2 regions of the Oceanobacillus iheyensis HTE831 genome follow, and region 2 is predicted to be linked to the other one. Evidence: riboswitches for the same ligand, from Rfam matches in the RefSeq annotation. Region 2 holds a riboswitch; the other holds the start of a gene.
The links. A riboswitch is a leader RNA that binds a small molecule or an ion and turns the genes downstream of it on or off. The one in region 2 is predicted to bind FMN.

Region 1: it holds a riboswitch for FMN, as region 2 does, so the genes downstream of both, OB_RS16385 (riboflavin synthase) here and OB_RS11980 (ECF transporter S component) in region 2, are expected to answer to the same signal.

Annotation. Positions count from the first base shown of each region.
Region 1 covers NC_004193.1:3,343,687-3,352,443, forward strand. The annotation lists gene OB_RS16365 (lactonase family protein) at 1-426, opposite strand, end outside; gene OB_RS16370 (beta-N-acetylhexosaminidase) at 446-2,362, opposite strand; gene ribE (6,7-dimethyl-8-ribityllumazine synthase) at 2,569-3,054, opposite strand; gene ribB (3,4-dihydroxy-2-butanone-4-phosphate synthase) at 3,075-3,698, opposite strand; gene OB_RS16385 (riboflavin synthase) at 3,710-4,336, opposite strand; FMN riboswitch at 4,615-4,753, opposite strand; gene OB_RS16390 (PH domain-containing protein) at 4,808-5,185, opposite strand; gene OB_RS16395 (2-hydroxycarboxylate transporter family protein) at 5,449-6,765, opposite strand; gene OB_RS16400 (NAD(P)-dependent malic enzyme) at 6,845-8,035, opposite strand; gene OB_RS16405 (response regulator) at 8,163-8,757, opposite strand, start outside.
Region 2 covers NC_004193.1:2,375,874-2,384,630, forward strand. The annotation lists gene menD (2-succinyl-5-enolpyruvyl-6-hydroxy-3-cyclohexene-1-carboxylic-acid synthase) at 1-1,140, opposite strand, end outside; gene OB_RS11965 (isochorismate synthase) at 1,144-2,529, opposite strand; gene OB_RS11970 (1,4-dihydroxy-2-naphthoate polyprenyltransferase) at 2,714-3,649, shown strand; gene OB_RS11975 (hypothetical protein) at 3,668-4,018, shown strand; gene OB_RS11980 (ECF transporter S component) at 4,119-4,706, opposite strand; FMN riboswitch at 4,858-4,981, opposite strand; gene eutH (ethanolamine utilization protein EutH) at 5,037-6,119, opposite strand; gene OB_RS11990 (S8 family serine peptidase) at 6,334-8,757, opposite strand, start outside.

The sequences.
Region 1 (8,757 bases), 970 kb from region 2:
GCGCCGTATTGTATGCAATCTTGATTCAGTTGAAAAATGAATACAATCGGTTTCTTCTTCTATTTTTCCATTCTCATTTGTTCGATAGACGACTAGATTTCCACCGGTATAATTACTGACAAACACATGGTCACCATTCACTTCAATATAACAAGGTCCGCCATGAGTAGGATGACGATTCCATTCAGTTAATTGGTTGTTTAATGGATCAATACCATAACAAACAACTTCTCCTTGTTTGACCTCACTAATAGCATATAAACAGGATTTATCCGTATTAATTTCTACAAATGAAGGATTATCTATGCCTTCAAAAGCTGCCACCTTTGCAAGCTTGCCAATCAGTGGATCAAAAGAAAGCCAGTGAATAGTTTCTTCATTCTTTTCTCCATAACTGCCAACAAACACATCTAACAATGGGTTCATTCGCTCCTCCCCTCCATTTCTAGTAAATTGGTAAGACATGAAAAAATACATTAGGAGATGCCATACGGTAATAGTAACTACCCCACCCAAGGCCTGTGGATTGTTCAAATCTTTTAGAATAAGAAAGTCTCTCTTGTTCTAGCTCCTCAATTTCTTCCAGTTCCCCCTCTACAAAACGTTCAATACGATCTTTTGCAGTTTCTAGACGGTTAAATAAACCTCCATAACGTATATCAATTACTTCCCAACCAAATGGTTTATTCATCGTTAGCCATTGCTTCCGATGGGCAGCTCGAAGTTCACGAACATCATCCAATAAAGGCACGATCTTTGTATCTACTAAATACGTTAATTCGGACAACTGCTTCTTATCATAGGCTCGTTTTAATTTCACTCCGAGAGATGCTTTATTTGCTAATACATTGCATAACTTTTTAGGCACATCATAATGAATCCTAGCATTTTCGTACGCTTCCTTCTGTTTCAATTCAATCTTCGTAGAAAGGTCTTCATAGTATTCATCTAAATCCAGCCCTTCTATATGTTTATCAAAAACACCTAATAATGGATCTTGCCATAAAAGGAACTTAGAAGGATTCGTCTGTTGAAGATTTCCTTCCGCTACACCAGGTGGTTGATCCAACTGATTCAATAATAATAAGGCATCTACATCTATACCGGTGATAAATGTCGCCCTCTGTTTGACTTCTACTTCATCTACTTGCTCGTTATATGCATGGTCTGCGTAATACTGTATTCCATAAAGAGAGGTGTACACATTGTTTTCATATCCATCATCCCCCCACAGTGTCACAAACACATCACGAATTCCGTTATTCTTACAGGCTTGAAGTGCTTGTTCACTCGCGCTTAAAGAAAGATGATAGTTTGGTGCAAATGTATTCCACACCCACATGCCTCCTGCAAATGCTGGCGTCCTGCCAAATCGCTTTAATTGCCCTATCATATTGTCATAGTGATCATAATCCGTCTGATTATACTGCCAATACATAAATTGAACATTTTCTGGTAATTGTTGAATAATATATTCTGGAAGATTCGTAGATTTATCGTACTGATCTCCGGTTTCTGATGCTAACTTTAAAAACATATCACTCCACATCATCGCTTCTAAATCATATTTATCAGTGATTTCTAATACGTTTGTTAAATGCTTCGACATCATTTCGAATCGGGATTGATAACCATGAATATTTAAGTATCTTCCCCTACCTACTTCTTCTGCTTCATCCATACCTATGTGGATACGTTTACTGCGGAATGGTTTTGTAACCGAATGGATCATTCTATCTAGTAAATCGTACGTATCCTCGCTATCTAGTAATAATGCCCCTCTCGTATCCTTGTACTTATAAGCTGCATCCCATTTTAAGAATTCCTCTAAATGAGCCAGCGTCTGGATACAAGGTATCAGCTCTATCCCAAATAAAGCAGCATATTCATCCAATTCACGTAGTTCAGCTTCTGAGTAGCGTCCGCGCATGTAGCCAAAATAAGGTTCATCGCTCACTTCATAGGTATCTTCCATATAAAGCATAACGCTATTATGCCCCATCATAGCTAACTTTCGGATGAAGTCTTTTAGTGTTGTTAATTTCATGGTCATATTCCGTGAAAGGTCGAACATCGGTCCAATAGTAGAAAAATGCATTTTTTCGTTTGTTTCTAGAGGAGTATCTTCTTGTTGTAGGTGTTGAAGTAGCATACTAAAAGCGCGAAAGAAATGATTAGGTTGGGCGTAAGTAATCGTCCCTTTACCTTGTTTATAAGAAATTGCTAAGCCATTGACTGCTTCTTCCTGCACACATGTAATGGTAATCTCTGCCCGCTCATCTAACGAAAAAGCATAACTTGCTTGTAACTCGCTTAACCCTTTCATGATTGCAGCACTGTCACCTGTTATAGTTAGATTCATATTCTATTACCTCCCTTTCTGTTCAATTATTTCATGAAACCTCCTAACCTATTTTTTATCAATCAAAATTTATTATTTCAAATTTTCAACATTTTCACAATAGATTTTTTGACATCAAGGTTATGGATGCATACCCTGGGGATTAAAAAAACTGTCCATAGCCTTCTCGTGAATCGTGATGAAGACTTCTGGACAGTATGTTTAAATTAGTTCATTCCAACACTCTCTACATGAAATTGTTCGTTTAATGATATCATTTCAAGTAATCCGAGTGCTGTTTCCGCACCTTTATTTCCAGCTTTCGTACCGGCTCTTTCTACAGCTTGCTCAATCGATTCCGTTGTTAGCACACCAAACAATACAGGTATGTTACTATTCATCCCTACTTGAGCTACTCCCTTAGAGACTTCATTACAAACATAATCATAATGTGTCGTTGCTCCGCGAATCACTGTTCCTAACGTTATTACTCCGTCGTATTTTTGAGAATGGACTGCGCGCTTGGTGATATAAGGAATCTCAAAAGCACCTGGAACCCAAATCACATCAATATTTTCCCTAGCTACGCCGTGACGAATAAGCATATCTTCTGCCCCAGATAATAGTTTCGAAGTAATAAATTCATTAAATCTACTTGTTACAATCGCTATCTTCTTGCCCTGTCCATTATAGTTGCCTTCATAAATTGTCATATGATCAAACTCCTTTAAGATTAATTTTCGATAGCTATTTCTTTTTCTCGATATTGAACGAGATCTTCTACTGTAATCAAGGTCAAATCCCAGTCTTTTGCAAGTGTTTCAAGCGCAGGATATCTTGCCATCGTCCCATCATCATTTAAAATTTCACAAATATATGCCGAAGGAATCGAATTGGATAGTCTAGCCAAATCAACAGCTGCTTCTGTGTGACCTCTACGTTCCAATACACCTGCATTTTTCGCGATTAGCGGAAACATATGACCCGGACGCTTGAAATCTGCCGCTTTTGATAATGGTTCAGCTAAAGCTCGTATCGTATCTGCACGATCAGCGGTAGATATCCCTGTAGAATTGGTATAATAATCAACACTAACCGTAAATTGAGTTCCATACGTATCCGTGTTGTTTGTAGCCATTGCATGTAAATCTAATTCCAGCGCTCGTTCTTCTGTGATAGGAACACAGATTAATCCTCGTCCGTATTTCGTCATAAAATTAACTTTTTCAGGCGTTACAAATTCGCTTAGCCCAACAAGATCTCCTTCTGCTTCTCGGTCCGCATCATCCGCAACAATAATCAACTTTCCGTTTCGTAAATCTTCGATCGCTTGCTCTATCTTGCTTAGCTCGTTCATATTTACCCTCCTTAAAATCCATTCTCTTGTAAAAAGGACTGTGATAAGGTTTGCTTATTTGCTTGAAGAATATATTTAGCAAGCATATCTGTCTCCATATTTACATAATCACCCACTCGACGTTGGGATAAAATCGACGCTTGTTGTGAATGAGGAATCAAACTAATCGTAAATGCATGACTGGATTTTTCTACAACCGTTAAACTCGTACCATCCAAGGTAATCGAACCTTTTGCAATTACTTCTTGCGCATATGGTTTCGGTAAAGTAAAACTCATGTAATATGCATTTTGGTCCTTCCATGTACGTTTCACGGTAACGGTAGAATCCACGTGCCCCGCAACGACATGTCCTTCAAACCGATCTGTTGCACGCATCGCCCTTTCCAAATTAACGGATGAACCAATACGCACATATTGAAGATTGGTCGATCGAAATGTTTCTGGCATAACATCAGCCGTAAATGTATCCTCGCCTACTTTTGTGGCAGTCAGACACACACCATTAACAGCCATACTGTCGCCAACGTTGTAATGCAGCAATTGAGCTTCCGTTGTATGAATGACAAGTTGAATTGTTTCGCGTCGTTTCTCTACATTCGTTACTTGCCCAATTGTTTGAACAACTCCAGTAAACAAATCATCAGCTCCTTTTATGAAATTTAATATCAGAAATGAATGTGATCTTTTAAAAAGGGGATTATAGTGATCTAGAGAGTAAGCAACTTCTAAATTCGTATTTGCAGAAGTAAGTGAGGACAAGTGAATAACATTCACTCCATATAAATAGCCCCGCAATATATAGATTGCGGGGCGTAGCTAACTCTAATAAACGATATGTGTAAAAATACGTAAATGTAAGACAGCTAGAAAAAACATCGTTTTCTCCACATCAAATAGATATACGTATCCATACAGCTATTCTTCTCCCATCCAGACTATTACTGTCGGCTCTAGATTCTCACTAGATCCACCGCATAAAAGCGGGTCACGGACTTCAAGTTCTGATGACTTGTCACCGCCGGTCGGGAATTACACCCTGCCCCGAAGAATACACTATTCAATTCTACATAAAAGTTTAGAACTTTCGATGTATAATGTCAAATGAAATTAATTAAGTACGTAGCTCGCCAATACAGTTTGAACTTCATAGATATTTAAGCTTTTGTTAAACTGCTTTTGGAAAGGCACAGAATTACCAGATATCCAGATTTTTAGTTCCGCATCTAAATCAAAACTTCCCGCTGTTTCAATACTAAAGTGAACGATATTTTTGTAAGGTATCGAATGAATTTCCATCTTTTTACCTGTTACACCTTGTTTATCTACTAGAATTAATCGCTTATTCGTAAAGATAAATAAATCGCGAATAAGTTTATACGTTCTCTCAATATTTTCTGATTCCGCTAAAACTTGCTGAAATTCTTCTTCAATCTTCCCGTTATCTACTTCGGATGCATTTCCCATAATACCATCAAAAAGACCCATGTAAATTCCTCCTAAATATTATTTATATAGGCAATTATACACTAAATTATAGTACATATAAAATATTTAAAATATTATATTTTTTATATAATATCCTGTTGCGTTATTTGATTTCCATTGCAGACGGATGCTTCTTAGCAGGCACAGCTTCAACTAATTAAGAAGATAAGGGCCCTCATTCGTGATACTTTCTTTCCTTTCCTAAACAAAAAAGCTTTTATTGTGATTTTTTCTCACAATAAAAGCTTTTTTAGTAATGCTGTCTATAAGAACATTTGTATGATTAAGCCAGTAATGAGCAGTATAATTGCCCCACCTAAGCGAGAGGAGATTTGAGCGAATGGCATTAATTCCATACGTTTGGAAGCTGATAATACTGCTACATCTCCCGTACCTCCCATGTTGGCCATACACAATCCACCTGTAATAGCTGCCTCAATTGGATAGAATCCTACGAGTTTACCGAGTAATCCTGCACCTAGGATTGCTCCTAATACCACCGCAAAGACAGTTAGAATATATTGAAGCGTTAATGCTTCGATTACTGTATTTAAATCAGTATACGCAACCCCGATTCCGAATAGAAGTGCTAATGTCCAGTTACTAGCTACGAACTGATACCACTGACTTGCTCCGTCTAAAACGGTTTGTGGTAAGATATTCGCAATTTTAGTTAAGGCTACTAAGATAATCATAATAGCATACGCATGAATGGGTAAGAAATCACCTAACACAGAACCGATCGTAAAGAAGGCAATTGCTGCAAGCAACCCTGCTCCCATTAATTTAATATCATATTTTTGTTCCTTCGTATCCTGAGTTACGCCTTCAATAATTTGTCCGTTCCCTGTTAAAGAAGGATATTTTTTCCCGATTAAATTTAGTATACTCGCTAAAACAATCGCAAAGACATTTCCTAATGCTAGCGCAGGTACTAACATGGAAATATAATAACTTGGACTATTACCTAATAGCTCTGAATAAATTTGACTCATCGGAACAGCACCTGCTCCCATGCCTCCACCCATAATAGGCAATGTTAAGACAAGAATTGCATCTTGGACCGTAAATCCTACAATGCTACCAATGATTGATGCTAAAATAACCGCACCGACGATTGCTCCGACGATGGGAACAAAGAAACGGATACCTACTTTTACTAATAGCTTGGAGCTCATTCCTAAAATACTTCCAGTAATAAGTGCTGCAATATAAAAATCAAGAAAACCGCCTGTTGTCATAAAGTCGGTAACACCCGTTACCACATACTCTGGCAATATACCGCTATACACCATAAATGCGGAACCAAATATCGCCACAATTGCTCCTCCGCCTAGAAAAGTACGTACAATAGGTGTTCTATCTCCTACGAAACCTAGTAGTTCACCGATAACAATCATAACAAGTAAACTACCAATCATACCTGCTGGAAGACTACCAGAATAGATAGCAATAATCGTTATTGCTGAAAATAGTAGAAACCATAAAACCGGCATTCCAAATATTTTCACTCCGGACTGTGGAAGGGAAACTGTATTATCTTTTGTTGTATTCGTTTTCATTTCTGTAGATTCTTTCATTTTGTTCACCTTTCTCTTTCGGTTTTATTTTTGAAGAGCCTTCCTCAAAATTAGAAGGAAGGCTCTTCCCCCTCTTACATTAACTTACAGAGCTTGTTTCCTTTTTCTGTTGGATAGCACTCGACATAACAGCTTGTGCAACACGTTCACCTGCTCGCTCATCCAAGGCATTTGGGATAACTTTATCTTTAGAAATCTCTTCATCTGATAATACATCTGCAATCCCATAAGCTGCAGCTACCTTCATTTCGGTTGTAATATCCCTTGCTCCCGCATCAATTGCTCCTCGGAATATCCCTGGAAATGCAAGTAAGTTATTGACCTGATTCGGATAATCCGAACGGCCCGTTGCTACTACTGCTGCACCAGCTTCCAATGCCTCTTCTGGGTAGATTTCTGGAATTGGATTCGCTAGCGCAAAAATAATTGGATCCTTCGCCATTGTTTGAATATGTTCTTTCTTTAATGCTCCAGGACCAGATACACCGATAAATACATCTGCTTCTGTAATCGCATCTTTCAACGTGCCACGAACATTATCTTTATTTGTTACTTCTGCCATTTCTACCTGCATTGGATTTAACCAATCTTCGCCTTTTGCTACCACGCCTTCTAAGCTTACTAACGTAATATTAGTTAATCCCGCATGATAGAGTAGCTTCGCTATTGCAATTCCTGCTGCACCAGCACCATTAATGACAATTTTAATAGGGCGATTCTGTTTGTTTACCACTTTTAAAGCATTCGTTAATGCTGCTAGTACAACAATTGCAGTTCCATGCTGGTCATCATGGAATACGGGAATATCTAATTCCTCTTTCAGACGTTTTTCGATTTCAAAACAACGAGGAGCTGCAATATCTTCAAGATTAATCCCTGCAAACGTTGGTCCCATTGCTTTTACAATATTTACAATTTCATCTACATCCGTCGTATCTAAACAAATAGGAAATCCATCAATATTAGCGAATTTCTTAAACAATAGTGCTTTTCCTTCCATTACAGGCATTGCTGCTTTTGGTCCAATATTTCCCAGACCAAGTACTGCTGTACCGTCTGTTACAATCCCTACCATATTCCCACGAGATGTAAGTGTATTGATTTTGTTCGGGTCATCGGCAATTTGTTTACATACATCCGCTACTCCAGGTGTATACACAAGACTTAAATCGTCTTCCGTATTGATTTCCATTTTCCCTGTGATTTCTAACTTTCCTTTATGCTTATAATGAAGTTCAATTGCTTCATCTTTTAAATTTTTATATACCACAATAATTACCCCCACCGTAATCGCTTTCAATTCGATTTCTTTTTTATTATAAATAGTTGACAAAAAATTGAACGGTTTTGAAACTATTAAAAGAGTTTTGAAATTAAAAAAAGCAGCTAATTATGTATTAGCTGCTGATATACGGGTATAAGTGATGATCATTTTCTCTTTTGTATTGGTACGAATAGACAGGTCGCCCTATTCCATACGTCATCTTCTCTTCGACCCAATCAATATCTACTAAAAACTTTAAATATTTACGGATAGAAACACGAGAAATATTGGTTTGCTCTGCTAATTCATCTGTGGAGAAAAATACGCCGTGCTGACGTCTGATTTCAGATACAATCACTTGTAACGTTGACTCTGTCAGACCTTTTGGCAATATTTTTTCTGGTTCACCAGCTTCTTCTTCCGCATGCATAAACTTGTCCAATTCCTTTTGCGTCATTACCTCTTTATCCAATAATAATTCATGTTTTTCTTTATAAGCAAGTAGGGATTGTTCTAATCGCTCAAATTCAAATGGTTTAATCAAATAATCTACAGCACCAAATCGCAGGGCTTGCTGTATTCGTTCTTTGTCTGATGCGGCCGTTATTAATATTACATCGACCTCTATGCCCACACTTCGAATATGAGATAGGAGCGCTAATCCATTTTCATCTGGCATATATACATCAAGCAATAATAACTCAACCGTTTGCTGTTCCATGGTTGCC
Region 2 (8,757 bases):
TTCGACACCCTCTAGTAGGTAATGTTTAGCAATTTGATTCATTTCTTGCCAAGTTTTCAACCATGCAGTAGAGACATCTTGATCCACCACCGTCATCTGCTCAAGTTGTTGGCATAATGTTGTAGGATCGGCAAATAAAAATGTTGTTTGATTAGAAGAATGATCTCGAATTCCTTCGTTGGGTTCGATTACGTATTGTTGTGTTTCGACATTCTCCATAACATAAAATAAATACGATTTAGAAACTGGCATAGCTCCAAATCGAATAATATAATCCGGTTTGAGCTCTTGTCTAATTTCTGCTTCTCTTAGGAATGCATCGTACCCATCTATGACATTGTCCTTATGATGCTGTCCCGTTCTCAATTGTGATAAAGGATCTGCAACTACAGGAATTCCCCACTTCCCAGCTAATGAAGTAACCGCATCCGCAAACTCAGCATCTGCCTGTGGCCCACAAACAAACAATCCTTTTTTGTTTGGACCGACTTCCTCTAGTAATATTTGCAATTGGTTTGGCGCTAATTGTTTGGTTCCCTCTTGCATAATATTTTGTCTAGTATAACTTTTTGTACCCCAAATAGCATCCAAAGAAAAATTAGGTGTTAACGGTTCGCGTAATGGGAAATTTAAATGAACAACCCCAGGATTCCCTTCCTCAGCAACGTGCTTCGCATGAGATGCTTTATTACGAACATAATGTAACATCTTATCTGATGCTTCCGGCATAGCCATTTCGTGAAACCATTTGGTGTAGTCGCCATACATTTTAATTTGTTCAATTGTTTGAGGAGCTCCAATATGTCTCAGCTCATGCGGACGATCAGCTGTTAATACAAGAAGTGGTACACGACTATAGTGTGCTTCCACTATTGCAGGATAATAGTTAGCTGCTGCTGTTCCTGACGTACATACTATCGCTACTGCACGATTTGATTTCTTCGCTAATCCTAATGCAAAAAAGGCTGCTGAACGCTCATCGACGATAATCCACTCTTTTATGGATGGATGCTCTGTAAATACAAGAGCAAGTGGTGTAGAACGAGATCCAGGAGAAACCACCACATCCGTCACACCACTTTTGGCTAATTCATCTACAAAATTCGCGACATAGCGCGTTAACTTTTCTGTATAATCCATCGTCTATCCTCCTAAAACAGAGAGCATTGGCATCAATTTAATATTTGTTTCTTCATATTCACTCACTGGATCTGAATCTGCGACAATTCCGCAACCTGCAAAAAGTGACGCTTCAGTTCCTTGAATCATAGCAGAACGTATAGCTACAGCAAACTCACCATTATTATTACTATCTAACCATCCAATAGGAGCACCGTACCAACCTCTGTCTAGCAGTTCATTATCTCTAATAAAAGCCATCGATTCTTTTCTAGGTGTACCACCTAAAGCTGGGGTTGGATGAAGTTCTTCTATAATAGAAAAAATACTATGGCTATTCATTAATTTAGCCGTTACAGGTGTATAAAGATGTTGTAGTGTCTTATACATATACACCTGTGGTTCACTAGGAATATCTACATCCGTACAGTACCTTTCAACGGCTTTTCTAATCATTTGAACAACATAGTCATGTTCTTTTCGATTCTTTGGATCTCTATACAGTTCTTCCGCAATTTTTTGATCTTCTTTTGTAGTCTTTCCTCTTGGCGCTGTACCTGCCAGACAAGTAGAAAATAATTGATTTCCTTCCACTTTAACAAGACGTTCAGGAGTCGCCCCTACAAAACAATCTCCGTCAATCTCATAAGCAAAAATATAACTATTCGATTGCGTTTCTATTAATTTTCTTATAATGGATGGAATATCTGCTCGCTCATCAAAACGTAAACGAACCTCTCTTGCTAATACAATCTTATTCGTACTGGAAGTTTTCATTTCCTCAGTTGCTTTTTGGATAGTCTGCATCCATTGTTTGGGAGCTACTTCTTTCTTTTCGATCATATTTACATCTTTTTTAAAGAAACTCGATTCTTCTAATAAATAAGACTCCATTTCTTGGTATTCTTCCATTAATTGAAAACCATGATCATCTGTACGCAGATACATATTAAAAGTTAAATAAAATTGATTTTCGATCCTCGTAACCATGATTTCAGGTATAGTTAATTGACCATCTGGAAAATTACTCCACAAAGGTGTTGATTCTTTTTTAGGGTCAAATGCAAAACCACCTAGTCCTACAATTCCAGTTCCTTGCTTTTCAAAAGGATTATGAATGACAGCTTTTCTCAACAATTCATTCCACTGATTTTCTATTGATTGAAAACGTTCACCTTTTGCTTGTATGGTAGTAGCCTGTCCAGCACCAAGAATAGTTAAGTCGTTTGAATTACTGGACCAGAAACTTCTTGTTAGGTCTCTATCTCCTGCTAATTCCAAAAAAGTATATATATTTAGCTTGTTAATTTTTTTTGTGTAACTAAACAACTTAGCTTCATCTTCCGATACCATTTCACTAATAGTTATATCAATAAGTGACGCTAGTCGTTTCTCTTCTATCTCAATCATTCCTATGAACCCCCGACATAATATCGTAAATTAATTATATCCTTCCTTATTTTATGCTCTTTTTACGAGTTTCTCAAGAAAAGCCTATTATTTCTATAAAATTCCTGCTAGTAACATACATTGACACCTTCTTAACCTTTCCATAAAATTAATATGATATAGAAAAATCAGGAGGATACGCTCAATGCAATCAAAAGATACATCAAACATAAAACAATTATTAAATGAACGTGAAGGATTTCATGTTTGGTGGCGACTACTTCGACCACACACTTTAACCGCATCATTTGTCCCAGTTTTTGTAGGTACAATGATTGCATTTAATGAAGGTGCCATTAACTGGTGGATTTTTACAGCGATGTTAATAGCTTCTCTATTAATTCAATCAGCAACTAATATGTTTAATGAGTATTATGACTTTGTTCGAGGATTAGATAATGACCAATCTGTGGGAATTGGGGGATCAATTGTACGAGATGGGCTAAAACCAAAACATATTCGAAATTTAGCATTTTTATTTTACGGAATATCAGTTTTACTTGGAATATACATTTGCATGATGTCTAGTTGGTGGATTGCAATTATTGGTTTATTTTGTATGTTAATTGGTTATTTATATACTGGAGGCCCTATTCCAATTTCATATACTCCATTTGGAGAATTATTTTCAGGAGTATTAATGGGATCAGTAATCATCGGTATTACTTATTATATCCAAACTGAAACGATATCTACAGAAATGATTTGGATTTCAATCCCAATTACAATATTTATTGGCTGTATAAATTTTGCTAATAATATCCGAGATCGTGAAGGGGATAAACGTGGTGGCAGAAAAACGATTGCAGTATTGATTGGAAAAGAAAGATCGGTTGCGCTACTTGGAACTTTAATCGCGTTGGCGTACATTATGACCTTATTGTATATCTTAATTGGATTCCTTCCAATTTGGTCTTTCATCACTTTCTTGAGTATTCCAAAAGCATATGGAATAATTAAGAAATTCCAAGGGAAGAAAACATCACTTGAAATGATGCCGGCGATGGGTGCTACTGCAAAAACAAACACTATGTATGGAATGTTATTAGGGCTGTCACTACTTATAACAGCATTGTTATAACTTTGAAAGGATGGAACTATGACAAATAAATTAAGTAAAGATAAGCTAAATTATTTTAAAGAGAAATTACAACAAATGAAAGAGGAATTAGAAGATAAACGGAACATCAATTCAAACTCTGACGAACTTGCGGATTACGATAATCATCCAGCAGATATGGGTACAGAACAATTTGAACAACAACGAGACGCTGGTCTTAACCTAATGAGAGAAAATCAATTAAAGGAAATTGAAGATGCACTGCAAAAAATTGAAGATGGCACATATGGGATAAGTGAAAAATCAGGTGAGCCTATTCCTGAAGAGCGTTTAGAAGTATTGCCTACTGCCCGTCTTTTAGTATCAGAGGAAGAAGAAAACAATGAATAATCGCTATGCATGCAATAGAAATCAAACTGCACAACATTCGGATTTAGGAAGATGATTCATCTAAAAAAACTTCGCTACCAATTTGATAGCGAAGCTTTTTTTATTTTAAAGAAAATCTAGTTTGTTGTTGCTGCAGCCATGCATGTAATTTCATAAATAACGGGATAAACAATACCGCAATAAACACACCTTTTATCATATTAAATGGTAGTACACCTGCAATTACAGATACCCACTTCACTTGATTTGACATTTCCCATCCCATAAACCAACCATACGCTGGTAAAATTAGATAGTAATTTAGAATACTCATTCCAACTGCCATCACAATCGTTCCAAATACTAATCCCGTGATTAAGCCTTTTACACCTTTCATTCGATGATAGATCATAGAAACTGGTACAACTAACATTACACCTGCAATAAAATTAGACAGAACACCAATCGGGTCCCCAGACCCAGAAACTGCCAGGTATAATATATTTTTAAAACCAACTACTACAATTCCAGCTATAGGTGAAAAAATCAATGAAGCTATCAAAGCAGGAACATCACTAAAGTCTACTTTTAAATATGGTGTAGGTAAAAATGGTAAAGGGAAGTTAATAAAGAATAGCACTAACGAAATTGTACTTAATAACGCAATGATGATTAATTTTAATAAATTGTTTCTTTTTGATTTTTGCATTATTTCTCCTCCATCAGTTCATTCGATTCCTATCTTGTGATGAAGGACGATTAACCGTTTGTATTACAATTAATAAAACCCTAGAGCGAGGCCCTAGGGTTTGAATACATCGTCAAAAATGCACACAAAAAATGTGTAACACAAACATGATCGACATCTTCTCCCATCCAGACTATAACTGTCGGTACTGGAATTTAACCAGATCAACCACAATATGTATGCAGCTCGCGGACTTTACCGCCGGTCGGGAATTGCACCCTGCCCCGAAGATTGGAATCGAATATTTATTTGTTAGAAATAATTATACATTTACATTGACTTTTTGGCAAGTCAATTACTATTTTCTGATGAAGTCAATAACAATGCTACCGTCAATGCTGAAATACCTGCGGATAGCTTACCAATTATCATTGCAGTCACCATGGATGATTCTATACCTGCAACAAAACCTAAATGTCCTCCAAATACAAATGCACCACTCACAGCAAAAGCCACATTTATAACCTTTCCACGTTCATTCATTTGCGGTACTAATGCTAACATTGGTATGACATGTGCTACAGATGCTATTAGGCCTGCCGTAGAAGCTGAATTTATTCGTAAACGATGACCAATCTTTTCTAAATGTTTCGATGCAAGTTTTGTAATTGCTGCTACAAGTGGAAAGGCTCCAGCTAATACAATAGCGATTAATCCAACAATTTGAATCCCATCCTCTAAAGGGGCTAATCCCGGGATAACAGTGATTTCAGTAATGGTTTCAATGCCGATTGCGATTAATCCAATTAATGCAATGGTTGTTACTATTTTACCTAACCAAAAAAATAGTTTAATCATCTTGTCAGCAAATAATAGTAGTCCTATTAAAATACTAATCGAAAACACGATTGGAATTACAAGATTTCGAACCATCATCGACCAGTCAAACCCAGCATAAAAACCTCCAATAAGACAACCAATGGGGATCGTACTAATCCCAATCATAATTCCCTTCGCAAAATACGAATGATCTTGTTTCGTGATCATGGTAAGTGCAACTGGTATGGTAAATGAAATCGTAGGACCGAGCATAGTACCTAAAAATACCCAAGCAAATAAAGCTGCTTCATTGCTTTCAGCCATTTGTTCTGCAAGCGCTTGTCCTCCCATATCTAATGCCAATATTGTATTCGCAAAAGTAGATGGGTCTGCCCCGATCCATGTGTATAAAGGTGTTACAATTGGAGTCAATACATTAGCAATTACTGGAGCTAAAGAAACAATCCCTACTATTACTAATGCTAACGTTCCCATAGATGTAATTCCTTCTTGAAATTTTTCTCCCAAGCCTAAGCGATTTCCAGCTACATAATCCATTCCACCAACTAATAAAAATAAAGCTAATATTAACATTATAATTTCGTTTATATTCATACTTTACCCCTTATGTATATCCATAAAAAAATGATTGAACTATACTCTGCTTACACTATATCAAAAATAGATTAAACAATATATAAATCAATTTCATAAAAGATAGTTTATGTAAAATTCCAGAAGGACGCTTATTAGCAATTAAAAAGTCTGCAGGAAAGGAATTGCTTCCTCTCCTACAGACTCCTTTTTTGTAAAACAAGCGATGCGATTACTATTCTTCTAGATTAATAAATAGTTTTCCTTCAGCTTGTTCTCTTGTTTCATTACCAAAGCTATCTTTTGCAATAACTTCAATAACTGCACCATCTGCAACTACATTACTAGTAGCTGTCCAGTATCCAACATATTTACCTTCCGAAACTTCCATCATTGGAAGTTCAGTTGCATTCGTAAGCCCAAGGTTTGTTAATGGCATATGAATAACATAGGTTGCACGTAAACCTGGTTCAGCTTCAAACTCAATTTTAACACTTTCCCCTGCATTAAGATGAACATCCTCTGTTGGAGTTACATTTTCAATTTCAGGAGCGGTATAATCCACTTCTAGAGTGACAGATTCAGTCGTTGTATTGCCAGCCACATCAGCTGCAACAACTTCTATTGTATTTTCACCCTCATCAAGTAAAATACGTTTAGAATAAGCACCATCTTCTACAGATGCTTGTTGCCCATTAACTTCGACATAGTCTAGGTTTTCATCTACTACTGTACCTTCTACGGTTACCGTTTCACGATTTGTCTTATCCCCATCTGAAGGATTATCAATCGTTAGCTCAGGTGATTCAGTATCTAGCGTAACCGTTACACTATCCGATTCACCAACAACGACATCATTCATAATAGATTGAGCTTGAATTTCGTTAGCACCTTCCGTTAAATCAAATGGAATAGAGAACTCTCCACTATCTCCAACTTCTACAGAGCCAACTTCTTCTCCATTATTCAATAATTGTAAAGTTGTTGTAGGCGAAGCTGTTCCTTCAACAGTTAATTCTGTTTCATTTGTAATATAATCTTCTGCAGGAGTAGTTATAACCGGGTCATCTACACCGTAAGCTACTCGAGCTCGAATCATATAGTTCCCCTCAGCCTCAGGTGATGGAGACCATGCTCCTGCCACACTTTGGTAGCTTCTCCCTGCATAAGGACCATCCTCATCGGTTGCAAGTCCTGGGACATTAGGATTTACTCCCGTTTGAACATATACCATATAGAAGTCTCCTTCTACTTGGATTGCATGTTCAGATAAATCTACTACAGTCCATTCATCAAGGCTTCGGATTGCTTCTGCGTCTACTGGACCAGCAATTCTTTCACCTGGAGTACCATCTGGACCACTCGCATCCCATACCTCAACTGCAAATTCAGTTCCGCCTGGATTTGGCCAGTCTGTACCATGGAATTGGAACACACCATCCGTAACAACTGCAGAATCTTTACCTTCTTCTAAAGACATTTTTACTGCCCATTTGTTTCCGGCATCGTAATAAGCACGAGCATTCTCAGCAGTTCCATCATCATAACCAATTTCTCCACCTGGAACGGTATAGAATGGTTCTAATGAGATATTTACTTCAGCATCTTGACCATCTAGATCAACCTCAGTTTCTGTTGCATGGTAACCTGAAGCTAATACTTTTAACGTATACGTACCTTCATAAGCAGTAAGCGAGAAGTTACCATCTGCATCCGTTTCAACAGGTGTAATGTTGGCATCTTCTACTAAAATTACCGTAGCGCCTTCTACGGCTTCACCAGTATCTTCATCTGTTACAGATCCAGTAACAGTATATTGATCGATTTCTTCTAGTGTAAAATCAGCTGTTGTAGATGCATCATCTTCAATAGATACAGATTGTTCTTCAGAATGGAAGCCATATGCTTCTGCAACTGCAGTAAAGTCACCAGCAGCATGCATAATTGAATAAGAGCCGTTTGCTGGATCTGTATTCACTGATCTGCCTGATTCCAAAATACTTACTGTTGCACCAATTGGTAATAATGTTGGATGAATTGCTTCTTGTTTGTTATCCTTTTCAACTATTGGCATAGCAGGTGTGATTTTATTTGGATCAACTTTTTCTTTCTTCGTTACATCTTTCTCAACTGCAACGTTCGATTGTTTCTGATCAATTGTTAATGCATTGGATCCTTTGACTTCTTTTAACCCAACTGTATTGGAAAGAGAAGTATCCGATAATCCAACATCATCAATATACCAACCATCTCTTACTACACTTCCATCTGTATCAAGATTGAAGCCGATATAAACTCGTTGTCCACTATATTCTGATAAATCCAACTCTACTTGTTGCCAACCATCAGACACATTTGTGATACGCAATAATTGAGTCCAGTTTTCTTGATCAGTAGAAATAAATACATGACCGAAATCCCAGTTATTTTCGATATTAAACCAGTGTTGGAACTGTAAATACGATTCACCATCAGGTAAATCTATTGGTGGCATTACTAACGTACTATTTTCATTGCTAGTATATTGACCTTCTGTATTTGTTGCAAATACATTATCTCCTGAAAGAGCTTCTCCAGGTCCAGAAGTAGGTTCTCCTCTGTTCCAACTAGCATTTTCACCAGTTACAAGCCATCCAGCTGGATTGGACTCAAAATCAGT